2 linked regions of the Ammoniphilus sp. CFH 90114 genome follow. Each later gene encodes a partner of the first gene's protein in a complex. Links are inferred from orthologs where the notes say so. Each region holds a gene or a part of one and is shown on either strand. Other genes may lie near its edges. The genes, in order: dnaG and dnaB.

Region 1 (10,138 bases):
TTTTCAACAGCTTTTATGAGTCCCATATTTCCTTCTTGAATTAGGTCAAGGAAAAGCATACCACGCCCTACATAGCGCTTAGCAATACTAACCACTAGCCTCAAGTTAGCTTCGGCTAACCTACGCTTCGCTTCCTCATCCCCTTTTTCAATGCGTTGTGCCAGATTAATTTCTTCATCTGCAGAAAGCAATGGCACACGACCGATCTCTTTTAGGTACATACGAACAGGGTCGTTAATCTTGATCCCTGGTGGAACCGATAGATCATTCAGATCGAATTCCTCTTCGTCATCCATCTCGTCCTCGGGAACGATATCCTCTTCCTCTTCGGCTTCGTTTATCATTTCTACCCCTTGGTCAGATAGATATTCATAAAACTCATCCATCTGATCGGAATCTTGTTCAAAAGGGGATAGACGCTCCATTACTTCCTTATAGGTGAGAACCCCACGCTTCTTTCCTATTTCGACCAATTGATCTTTTACTTGCTCAAGATTCTGTTCCGTTGTTTCTTGAGCAACTTCTGTGACAACACCTGGCTTGTTTTCTGTTTTTTTGGCCATGGCATTCCCTCCTTCCTTAGGTTCATGTGGAAACCGGCTTGATAGACTTGCGCAACTGCAGTATTTGGATGCCAATTTGAGCTGCCTTCAAACTGTCTCCTTCTCTCTCCAATCTTCTCTGTTCGTTCTTGAGTTCTTCCATTTGCAATAAGATTGGGTAATTGAGTACTTGTTGTATGTAATCAGATAATTCCCTTGACATTAGCTCCTCGGGAATTTCCTCAACAGCTAGTTTAGATGCTGCTTCGATGAGCCGCTCGTCTTCGAGTCCCGAAATGAATTTACTTGGATCCGCAGCATTCCCCATCATATAATAGTTGTATAAATGGGCTGCAAGAGCGGCAAATTCCTCAACATTAAAATTCCCGCCAACCTTAGCTAAGATTTCTTCTGCCCACGTTTCATTATGAAGCATAAGCACAATAAGTTTTTTTTCAGCATTATAATGAGCTGGCAACAAATTTTTTACAGGCAAATGAACTCCATTATTTATACTATTATTCCATTTCTTTGCGAGTTTATCCCTGCCTCCAGCCCTTTTTTGCTGAAAGTAGACCTTACGCTGTTCTTGTTTTAGGGCATCAAGCGAGTAATCAAATTCTTCGGCTAAAGTCCTTAAATAATGATCACGTTCCACAGCATTGGTTAGCGAGGATATTTGCTCTAATACAGTGTTAATATACTGTAGTCGCTGAACCTCATCGGACAGGTCATAATGTCTGCGCAGGTTTTGCATCTTGAATGCTGTCACGGATATTGCATTTATTACTTGTCGCTGAAATGCTTCTGCACCATACTTTTTTATATAATCATCTGGGTCTAAGCCGTCTTCTAATGTTACGATACGTACTTGGCATTCTGCATGGAGTAATACTTCAGAAGCCTTCATTGCAGCTTCAATACCAGCGTGATCAGAGTCATAACAAAGGAGTACGTGATCAGCATTGCGCTTGATTATTTTAGCTTGGCTCTCCGTGAAGGATGTTCCAAGAGAAGCAACTCCGTTCTTAATTCCTGCCTGCCATGCTGCTATAACATCCATATATCCTTCAAACAGAATGGCTTGTCGCTTCTTCCGAATTTCATTTCTTGCTCGGTGTAGATTGAATAAAATGTTACTCTTATTGAACAAAGGATGTTCCGGGCTATTCAGATACTTAGGCTGCCCTTCACCTATCATTCTTCCCCCAAATGCGATAATCCTTCCTTGAGAATCAGCTATAGGAAACATCAATCGATTACGAAACAAGTCAAACGGCTTCTTATCATACTCTCTTCTAGATAATAATCCCGCCTTCTGCATAAGGGCTAAATCGTAACCGCGCTTTACTAGGAACTGGGTAACAAAGTCCCAACTTTCTGGTGCAAACCCTAATTGAAATTCGACTGCTGTAGCATGATCAATGTTGCGCTTCTCAAAGTACTCCTTGGCTTGATTACCATGGGGTGTCTGGAACAAAAGATGATTGTATAACCTAGAAACCAGTTCATAGGCGTCATACATCTTACGTCTTTCTCTTTGTTCCTCACTTTCATCTGCATCATCAGCATGATCGTGGGGCAGCGAAATTCCAGCCCTGTCTGCTAGAAGCTGGATAGCCTCGGGAAATAATATATTCTCGATTTTCATAACGAATGAGAATACGTTACCTCCAGCCCCACAGCCAAAGCAATGAAATATTTGTTTGTCTTCTAGGACTGAAAAAGAAGGGGTCTTCTCCCCGTGGAAGGGGCATAAACCCATATAGCTTCGACCGCTCTTTCTTAGATGTACATATTGTCCGATAAAATCAACAATATTTATTGAAGTCCGTATTTGGTCGATTAATTCTTCAGGTATCCTCGGACTCATTGATCTTCCCCTACCCTCATTCTCTGATTCTGATTGAATAGCTAGAATGGACTTAGGTATAGTTTCCTTTCATCCTTTCAAGTTGTACTAAAGACTCCAGAGATTGAATGCTCCAAAATGAAGATCTATTGAGTTATAAAAAGCTTCTTCCAAGTAGCTTAAGGAGCAAGACCGCCTTTATGAGGAAGCTTTAATACCTTCTTGGAAAAGTTTAATTATAGAACTTATTCTTCCTCATCCGATGAAAATGAATGTTGAAAGAAAATATTCGTCAAAATTCAACAATCTCCTTCTTTGAGTTGCAAACATTTTTTTAGAGTTTGGCGAAAAGCTTCTTTCTCGAGCGGAGTAAATGGTTTTGGTCCTTTAGATCTCTTACCTGCACTACGCTCCTTCTGTTGGCGATGTCTTGTAGAAAGAAGGTAGTCTATATTGTCATTAGTATATTCTTTACCTCTTGAGCTAATAGCTAAACACTTACGACCTAGAACCATACACGCTAAACCATAATCATCTGTGATGACCAAGTCACCCGGTTTAACACGATTGGTGATAAACATATCAACAGATTGATAGCTCTTATCTACCACAACCGTTTCCGTCCACTCATCCCGTAGTAGAAAATGATTGGCAAACGAACATACAAAGATGGCCCTCAACCTAAAAACACTTGCTTCCTCGGCAATGATGGACTTGGTGGGGCAAGCATCTGCATCAACATAAATGATCAACCCGACCGACTCTCCCCACGACTTTACTCAGGTGTATTCCCTCAATTTCATAATTGGAAAAACCAATTGCAAAATTTGTCGAAATGATTTTTTATCTTTTTCCGGAAGGGCTTACCTATCTGTTAAAAAAATATGTTATAATAAGATTTATTAACTTTCTTACATAATATATACGATATTTTTTTACTTTTTCCTGCCTAAAAAATAAAAAGTTCTCGACATTCGAGAACTTTTTTGTTCATCCCTGACTTCTTTTTCTAATAATCTCCAAAATTAGATTCGATGTTTCTTCCACTGCTTTGTTTGAAACGTTAATAACCGGGCAACCGATTCTCTTCATTACTTTTTCGGCATACTCCAATTCCTGCATAATTCTCTCCAAGCTTGCATAGTTAGCTTGGGAAGCTAGACCCAATGCTTTTAGCCGCTCCCTGCGAATCATGTTTAACTGATCTGGACTTATGGTCAGCCCTATACATTTCTTTACAGGAATCATAAATAATTCCTCAGGAGGCTCTACTTCTGGGACAAGGGGCACGTTAGCGACTTTATATCTCTTATTAGCTAAGTACATGGAGAGAGGCGTCTTGGATGTACGGGACACACCAATCAGTACAACATCTGCTCTCAACAGTCCTCTAGGATCCCTTCCATCATCGTACTTAACAGCAAATTCGATGGCTTCCACTTTCCTGAAATATTCTTCATCTAGCTGCCGTACTAGTCCAGGTTGATTTTTTGACTTCTTTCGAACAACGCCTTCCATGGCTTCAATCATGGGGCTCATAATATCAACGGCTGTAACACCCTGTTCTTTTGCCGTGTTTTTAAGGTGTGTTCTTAGCTCTGGAATGACAAGGGTAAAGGCTATAATCGCTTTTAATTCCTTCGCTGCTAGAACCAGCTCATTAATCGTTCCCTCGTCTTCTACATAGGGAAATTTCCGTATATCAATAGCATGACCATCAAATTGACTAGCTGTAGCCTTAACGACCACTTCAGCCGTTTCCCCTACAGAATCGGATACAATAAATACCGTAGGGTCTGTAATTATGTCGTCACCAAAAATAAGTCATACCTCCTTTCGCACTCGCAACTTAAATGGATTGATCGCTTGCAAGCTCTACATAAGCCTTAGTAACTGTTGTTTTCGTTACTCTTCCAATGACTTCTAAGACAGGCTTACCGCCTTCACGTTCTTCCTTAACCACAGGAATGGAATCAATCTGATAGTTGATCAATTTCTTGGCTACATCAAAGATGCTATCTTCCGGAAAACAAGTAATGATGTTTGGCATACGGGTCATAATGATGTTAACGGGGATATCCTCTATCTTTTGTTTACCAAGCATGGCTCTCAATAAGTCCTTACGGGATACCAACCCTGCTAAATATCCTTTATCATTTACTACATATAATGTCCCAACATCCTCTAAGAATAAAGTACATACTGCATCATATACAGATATAGATTCCTTGATTACAACAGGTAAGGCTTTATAGTCTCTAACGATCTTCTTCCGTGCAAGATCACCAAGCAACTGAGGGGCACTCTTACCTGAGTAAAAATATCCGACCCTAGGTCTTGCATCTAGATATCCTGCCATTGTAAGGATGGCAAGATCAGGACGTAAGGTAGCTCTCGTCAAGCTTAATTTCTCGGCAATTTGCTCACCTGTAATAGGTCCTTCATTTCTTACAATTTCCAAAATTAGCTCCTGGCGTTTTGTCAGCTCGATGTTGCTCACCATCCTTGCACCAATTATGTCATACTAATTATCTATTTTCATTATATAGTATGAAACATATTGATGACAGACTTTCTTCACCTAGTTTCAGCAAAATTTATTTTTATAACCTATATAGACCTCAAGAGAAAGTGAATCCTAGAGCTAACAATAAGGTATTATTTTACCATAGGGGTCATAAGATGTGAAAATTATATTTTGAAAGGGGAGTACATCACCATTGGATAAAAGGAAAGAAGAACTAACAAACAGAATCCTAGTTGCCGGGCACCAAATTCCAGCTGATCTAGTCATTAAAAACGCAAACATTATCAACGTCTTTACCGGCGAGGAGATGACAGGTGATGTCGCTATAGCCAATGGTGTAATCGCTGGAATCGGTAATTATGAAGGAAAAACTGAGATCGATGCCCAAGGTCGTCATCTGATACCAGGTTTAATTGATGGACATGTTCATATCGAATCAGCTATGGTTACTCCAAAAGAATTTGCAAAAGTGGTTATTCCTCATGGTGTAACGACGGTTATAGCTGATCCTCATGAGATCGCCAATGTCCATGGTCTAGATGGTATTCATTTTATGCTTAATGCCAGTGTTGGTATTCCATTGGATGTATTCTATATGCTTCCTTCCTGTGTCCCTGCCACTCCATTCGAGAATGCTGGTGCAATTCTATCTGCCGAAGACCTTGCTCCTCTTTATCATCATCCCAGAGTCTTAGGTTTAGCAGAAGTCATGGATTTCCCGTCTGTTGCGTCGACCTCTCCAGAAATGCTCAATAAATTAGCTGATGCAAACCGTTATCAAGCAAAGATAGACGGACATGCTGCAGGTATTCCAAGTGACTCGTTAAATATTTATATGGCAGCTGGAATAAAGACGGACCATGAGTGTGTCACCGCCTCCGAGGCCAAGGCACGGCTGGACGCTGGGATGTATCTTATGATACGACAAGGATCTGTAGCTAGAGATCTCGAAGCGTTGTTGCCAGCAGTAACCGCCTCCAATGCTAGGAGATGCTTATTTGTCACTGATGACAAACACTTAGATGACATCCTGTATGAAGGCAGTATAGACTTTAATGTCCGCCTTGCTATAAAACAAGGAATCCCTGCCATAACCGCTATACAAATGGCAACCCTCCATGCCGCTGAATGCTTTGGTTTGTCTCAATTAGGCGCTATTGCACCAGGATATCAGGCGGATATGGTACTACTCGATGACCTTGAAACACTATCCATTTCTCATGTATATAAACGTGGTCAACTTGTGTATCAAACGAACCATATCGTTTCTTCAGCTTTCCCTGACCCACCTGCAACTACGAAATTGCCCGGAAGTGTAAAGTTGAATACCATAACGGATGAATGCTTAGCCATTCCTCTCACTTCAAACCAATGCCATGTTATTGAAATTATCCCTAATAGTTTAATCACTAACCACCTTATTGAAGAAGTGGATGTAGATCACGGTCTATTTAAATCTTCTACTACAAAAGATCTTCTTAAACTAGCTGTACTTGAGAGGCACCACCGAACAGGTAACATTGGTCTAGGCATTGTGAAAGGATTAGGCTTGAAGAAAGGCGCCATCGCATCTACTGTCGCTCATGATTCACATAACCTGATATGTGCAGGTGTCAATGATGAAGATATGCTTTCCGCTATACGATATCTTGAAAAGGTACATGGAGGATTAGCTGTTGTTAGCGATGGCCAAGTCATAGCTTCACTCCCACTCCCCATTGCAGGGCTAATGACAGATCGGCCTTATACAGAAGTCTATGATCGTCTCCATTTGATAAACGAAGCCTTGCGAACGATCGGGGCAAGTCAAGCCTTTAATCCCTTCTTGACTTTGTCCTTCCTAGCTCTTCCTGTCATACCACATCTTAAACTTACGGATTTAGGATTATTCGATTTTTCCTCATTCTCTCACATCAACATTGAAGATAAGAAAATTTAGGCGGCTAATTAGCCGCCTTCCTTCATGGACTCAGGTGGCTGTCTTAAGATTTTACTTAGATGGGCCACTGCCTGTTCAGCATCCATTCCCTCTGCACTCAAGATCAATTCCTCACCTTCAGAGGTGTTAAGTAGGTGCAAAATTCCTAATAACCCTTTTGCGTTGATCTCTAACTCGTCCTGATGAAGAAGAATATAGCTTTTGAATCGATTGGCTTCATGGACAAAACGAACTAAACATTCTGAACTGCAATGGGAAGCAAGTGTAATTTTCACTTCTTTTTTCATCCCTATTCTCCTTACATAATATAGAAAACATTATGGGCTAAGGTGAGATAAAACGTTTCTTGACCATCTGCAAATCTGATTGAGTTTTCCATTAAATAAATTTTTCATTTAGATGACGAAATTATATAGGTGCTTTTTACACATAGATGTCTTGTATAATCTCTACTATAAAGAACAATTGGCTAGCTTACAATAGGCATTTTTTGTTGAATTTTAGCTTTTCTGATACTTGACTTCAAAATGAGTCGCTAAGCAAAATAAAAAAATCTCCTGCCATAATGAATAAGGAGGAGATTTTTTTATTTATTTCTTTTCTACAATAATTTTACAGTCCAGAGCAAGCAAGGATATCATAGAGAAAACGGATAGATAGGGGAAAATTACCGTCATTAATCCACCATAAACGATGGGAATAGAAGCAAGGTTCTTTTCTTTATGCCATATGGATACTCTAACCACGTTAGCCATTCTTAAAATTTCTTTCACAACTTCCCAAACATCTCTTCCTCTAGCTTCATAAAGATGGGATTTCTCCTTAAAGACGTCCTCTTCATCTGGAAGCAGTTCATCTAACCATTCTTGTTGTCTGTCGGACCTAAGGGTTTTCTCCATCTATGTTCTCCTTTCTAGGCAGTACCTGCTCCATCTTATCAAGTTGCTCTAAGAATTGCCTTGACTTCAAACGAATACCGAGATATTCATCAATAAATAAATACATGACCTTTTTAAGTTGTTGTCTCGTTTCTGCTTTTAAGCTAATTTTCCCTAACTGACTCATATCGATCCTCTGAAATAAGGAAAGCAACCGTGGAATCCCTTCCATCAAAAGAAACGAATAGGGATCTTTTCTTCTGCACATATCGCACAGCAGTCCCCCCTCCGTAATACTGAAGAACCAGGGAGACTCCCCTTGACGACATGAAGCACAGTTCTCAAATACAGGTTTATAACCATGTACGGTAAGGATCTTGCTCTCAAAAATCCTTGCAATAATCTCGCTATCCTTTCCACTTTCCATTTGCTTCAGGGATTCTAATAACAGATTATACAAGCCCGAATACTTTTGGCGCTCCTCTGTTAGTTTGTCCGTTAACTCAAGAATATAACTTGTATATGCCGTCCGATATAAATCTCCTCTGATCTTGGGAAAAGATTGAATTAAGTCAGCTTGGTTCAAGGAAGCTAAACCTGAACCAACGTGAAATAAGAAAAGGGCATGGGTGAATGGCTGTGAAACCGCAGCAAATCTGCTTTTGGTTTTTCGCGCGCCTTGTGCCATCATTCCCACCTTGCCCATGTCTTGTGTGAAAACAGATAAAATTTTATTTCCTTCCCCATAATCATGGGTTCGCAGTATAATTCCCTCGGTCTTCCCTAACAACGTAATGCCCCCATTTCGGGGTCAAAACTAACCTCTACCCTTCTAATTCCTCCGAAGCTATGGATAATTCCGTCTCATCCTCTCCATCAAATTGAACGCGCTGATAATCTTTGTAGAGAAGATAAGCATCAATGTTTCCTGTTGCACTAAATAAGTTCCAAGAAATATTTTGCATGCTCCGTATCATCCTTTCGGGAGAAGTTGACTTAGATTCAGGTCCTGATAAGAATCTTAATCACAGGGCACAAGACATCTAGGAAAAGATAAGTTTACCTAGTTTTCTCTATAAGATTAGATTGACCCTATTCCCAAATCATATGCCTAGGAAATTTTGCCATTATTCCATTTGAAAGCCAAAGTCTCGAAGCAGACGGTCCTGATTGCGCCAATCCTTCTTTACCTTTACCCGAAGCTCAAGATAAATTCTGGTACCTAGAAGCCTCTCAATATCATGCCTTGCACGTTTTCCGATCTCTTTAAGCATAGAACCTTGTTTACCGACTAGAATCCCTTTTTGCGATTCCTTTTCAGCATAGATTCCAGCATAAATGTATACTGCGTTACTGTCTTCCTTACGCTCCATATGCTCAATAGCGACAGCAACAGAATGTGGGACTTCTTCCCGCGTTAAATGAAGCACCTTCTCTCGAATCAGCTCCTCAATGATGAATCGCTCAGGATGATCTGTCACCTGATCCGTTGGGTAGTATTGGGGGCCCTGCGGGAGCAATTCAATCATCTGCTCCATTAACGTGTTTACATTATTCCCCTGGAGTGCAGAAACCGGAATGATCTCTTTAAATGGATAAAGACTTCGATACTCTTCAATAAAGGGAAGAAGGGTCTCAGGATGGACCTTATCGATCTTATTAATGATAAGAAAGACAGGTGTCTTTACTTCATTTAGTTTTTCGATAATAAACCGATCGCCTGGTCCTAACTTCTCCGACGCGTCTACAAGGAAAAGAATAAGATCAACTTCCTTGAGTGCTGCTTCTACAGAAGTATTCATATATTCACCAAGCTTGGACTTAGGTTTATGAATTCCTGGGGTATCCATAAAGATAATTTGTCCTTTGTCTCCCGTATAAACGGCTCGTATTTTATTTCTCGTTGTCTGTGGTTTATCAGACATAATCGCAATCTTTTGTCCCACCACTTGATTCATCAATGTTGACTTACCGACATTTGGCCTTCCAATAATCGCTACAAAGCCTGACTTAAAACCCGTTTTATTCATGTAAATCCTCCTGACTAAATGCGCCGGGGAGAAGCTCAGCGACAGTTTTTATTAGAATATCTCCTTTTAGATTGCCCATAATAACCTCCATATGAGGGGGGCATAATTCTGCTAAGACCTGGCGACATGCTCCACAAGGAGAACAAGGGCCTGGAGTATCGGCTATAACAGCCATCTTTTTATATTTTCTCTTCCCTTCTGAAAACGCCTTAAATAAAGCCGTTCTTTCTGCACAATTGCATAGGCTGTAGGCAGCATTCTCTATATTTCCTCCAAGGAACAATTCTCCATCCTCCGATAACAAGGCAGCCCCAACTTGAAACTTAGAATAAGGAACATAGGCTAAATCCATCGCTTCCCGAGCTTTTTG
Region 2 (2,871 bases), on another replicon or contig:
GATAATATCAGCAACAGCTAGGTATTCTTCCATAATAGCTTCTGCTTCAAATCCCTCGGTTTCATATACTTTTTCTAAGATGCGGTTCTTTTCTTCTAAGTTTCTTCTTAATTTCTTCTCAAACTCATCTCGATCCATTAAATCAGCCATACGGATCCCAATACGAGCTGCCTTGTCCATATAAGCCGGTCCAATACCTTTTCCAGTTGTACCGATCTTATTTGCTCCCTTACTTGTCTCTTCCACTCGGTCCAACTTCAAGTGGTAGGGCAAAATAACATGAGCACGATCACTAATACGCAAATTATCTGTTTTCACATCATGACTATGTAAATACTCAAGTTCTTGAACTAAGGCCTTCGGATCAACGACCATTCCGTTTCCAATAACACAAATCTTATCGTTATAAAAAATCCCAGACGGGATGAGATGTAATTTATATTTTTTCCCGTTAAATACAATCGTATGTCCAGCATTGTTTCCACCTTGATAACGAGCCACTACTTCCGCTTTTTCCGCCAAATAGTCGGTGATCTTACCTTTTCCTTCATCTCCCCATTGGGTACCTACAACAACTACAGATGACATTCTCTCGACACCTCCTACTCAAATAACAAACATACCTAGTTTACAACCGATGATTGATCATGTCAATGAAAACACGAACATTTTTAAAAACTAAAATTTATTTGTTCGTCTAAAATTCACTTATCTATAGGTTTTGCTTCTTTTTACTTTTCTACACCTAGCCACTAAACTTAGATGTTCCTTCCAAATATTTCTCGATTTATCATAAAAAAATAGGCGGGGGTATACCGCCTATTTCCTAATGCTCTTGATGCGATTGATCTAAACTCACGAACTTATTAAATTCCTTAAGAAATGCTAGTTTCACTGTTCCTGTTGGACCTGCTCTGTGTTTACCGATAATGACTTCAATAATGTTCTTTTCTTCTGTTTCCTTATCGTAATAATCCTCACGATACAAGAACGCTACAATATCCGCATCCTGCTCAATTGCCCCGGATTCACGAATATCCGATAGCATCGGACGCTTGTCTTGACGTTGCTCTACCGCACGGCTAAGCTGTGACAGAGCGATAACAGGGCAGTTTAATTCACGCGCCATGAGTTTAAGTGTACGGGAGATCTCGGATACTTCCTGCTGACGATTGTCCCCGCCGGCTTTTCCTGAAATCAACTGAAGATAATCAATAAGAACTAAACCAAGGCTTCCTTGCTCTTGTACTAAACGGCGGCACTTGGAACGAATATCAGCAGCAGTAACCCCTGGTGTATCATCAATAAAGATAGGCGCCTTAGATAAGGTTCCGATCGACATCGTTAACTTGCGCCAGTCCTCTTCTTCTAGATACCCCGTTCGTATCTTCCCTGCATCAATATTACCCTCAGCACAAATCATACGCATAACCAACTGCGCAGCACCCATCTCTAAGCTAAAAACCGCAACACTCTCACCCGCTCGAGTCGCGATATTCTGTGCCACGTTAAGGGCGAAGGCGGTTTTCCCCACCGCCGGACGGGCAGCTAGAATAATGAGGTCACTTCGGTGTAAACCTGCGGTCATCTTATCTAAATCCGGGTATCCTGTTGGAATTCCTGTGATCTCTCCTTTTTTCGTTGAGAGCATCTCAATACGTTCGTAAGCTTCCATAAGGACATTACGAATATGTTGAAAACCACCCTTAGACCGTTTCTGCGAGATTTGCATGATGTTCTTTTCTGCATCTGAAAGCAAATCACCAAGGTCTTCCGATTGGTTATAGCCATCTGTTACGATCTTCGTCGCTGTTCGAATCAATTGGCGAAGTACAGCCTTCTGCTCAATGATTCGGCAGTAATATCCAATATTCGCAGCGGTTGGTACGGAATTAGCTAGGTCCGTTAAGTACGTAACTCCCCCAACATCCTCTAGCTGTTTCTTGTTCTCTAAGGCTGCGGTGACCGTCACAAGGTCTACAGGTTCCCCCCGTTCGCCCAGTTCTACCATCACTTGATATATTCGTTGATGAGACGGACGATAAAAATCATTAGGTGTCAATATCTCACTGGCTGATACTAAGGCTTCGTGCTCCAAAAAAATAGCCCCTAATACGGCTTGTTCAGCCTCAATATTATGGGGCGGAGTTCGATCAGCAAGGATATCGCTCACAGTACTCACCTCGCTAGTAATATCGATTATTTTTCTTCTACGACGTGAATATTCAGAGTCCCCGTTACATCTGGATGCAATTTCACAGGAACCTTCGTGTATCCTAGAGTCTTAATCGGTTCATCCAATAGTAATTTACGTTTATCAATATCTAGCTTAGCCTTCTTCAAGGCATCAGCAATTTGCTTTGTGGAGACGGCTCCGAATAGGCGGCCGCCCTCACCTGTCTTTGCTGGAATTGTAATCGTAACATGTTCTAGTTCCTTTGCAAAGACCTCAGCTTGTGCCTTTTCTTCCTCTTTCTTCTTATCCGCACTCTTTTGACGTTGTTCATAAGTCTTTACATTCCCGCCGGTTGCCTCAACAGCTAAACTTTTAGGGAAAAGAAAATTACGAGCATATCCTTCTGATACCTCAACCATCTGACCTTTTTTTCCTTGGCCTTTTACATCTTTTTGCAAAATGACTTTCATTATTTTGCACTCCCCTCTTCATGATATTTCTTAATGATACCTCTTAATTTCTTAACGGCTTCATCAATAGACATCTCTTTCACTTGGGTTGCGGCATTCGTTAGATGCCCTCCTCCTCCCATCTGCTCCATGATCATCTGTACGTTGATATCACCTAAGGATCGAGCACTGATGGCAATCATGTTATCAGGACGCTTACATACAACGAAGGAGGCCTGTATGCCT

Evidence for each region.
Region 2: the proteins of dnaG (region 1) and dnaB are in contact, whole or in part, in a crystal structure (PDB 2R6A), measured with the Geobacillus stearothermophilus proteins. The link is inferred for Ammoniphilus sp. CFH 90114 from one-to-one orthologs. Residues at the interface, in WP_049624496.1 of Geobacillus stearothermophilus: Lys456, Leu457, Leu458, Pro459, Ala460, Asn463, Ala464, Leu467, Leu535, Leu536, Ile537, Ala538, Gln544, Glu545, Asp548, Tyr549, His552; in WP_033016901.1 of Geobacillus stearothermophilus: Ser13, Glu15, Ala16, Gln18, Glu91, Leu92, Asp94, Ala95, Val96, Pro97, Thr98, Ala99, Ala100, Asn101, Tyr104, Tyr105, Ile108.

What each region holds. Positions count from the first base shown.
Region 1 is NZ_SDLI01000001.1:216,269-226,406, reverse strand. What follows is about bases 1-2,871. They hold dnaG (DNA primase), read right to left. Parts: upstream 2,416-2,871; coding sequence 586-2,415; downstream 1-585. Other genes in these bases: EIZ39_RS01140 (YaiI/YqxD family protein), read right to left, coding at 2,694-2,871; rpoD (RNA polymerase sigma factor RpoD), read right to left, coding at 1-563. Also shown: more of EIZ39_RS01140, read right to left, coding at 2,872-3,146; EIZ39_RS01135 (pyruvate, water dikinase regulatory protein), read right to left, coding at 3,385-4,200; transcriptional regulator CcpN, read right to left, coding at 4,244-4,897; ade (adenine deaminase), read left to right, coding at 5,115-6,860; EIZ39_RS01120 (HPr family phosphocarrier protein), read right to left, coding at 6,869-7,147; EIZ39_RS01115 (DUF4342 domain-containing protein), read right to left, coding at 7,451-7,759; DNA repair protein RecO, read right to left, coding at 7,743-8,528; EIZ39_RS01105 (YqzL family protein), read right to left, coding at 8,563-8,703; GTPase Era, read right to left, coding at 8,866-9,768; cdd (cytidine deaminase), read right to left, coding at 9,761-10,138. UniProt on the Escherichia coli protein: RNA polymerase that catalyzes the synthesis of short RNA molecules used as primers for DNA polymerase during DNA replication.
Region 2 is NZ_SDLI01000003.1:225,472-228,342, forward strand. It holds dnaB (replicative DNA helicase), read right to left. Parts: upstream 2,174-2,871; coding sequence 827-2,173; downstream 1-826. Other genes in the region: EIZ39_RS08730 (adenylosuccinate synthase), read right to left, coding at 1-588; rplI (50S ribosomal protein L9), read right to left, coding at 2,200-2,646; EIZ39_RS08745 (DHH family phosphoesterase), read right to left, coding at 2,646-2,871. UniProt on the Escherichia coli protein: The main replicative DNA helicase, it participates in initiation and elongation during chromosome replication. Travels ahead of the DNA replisome, separating dsDNA into templates for DNA synthesis.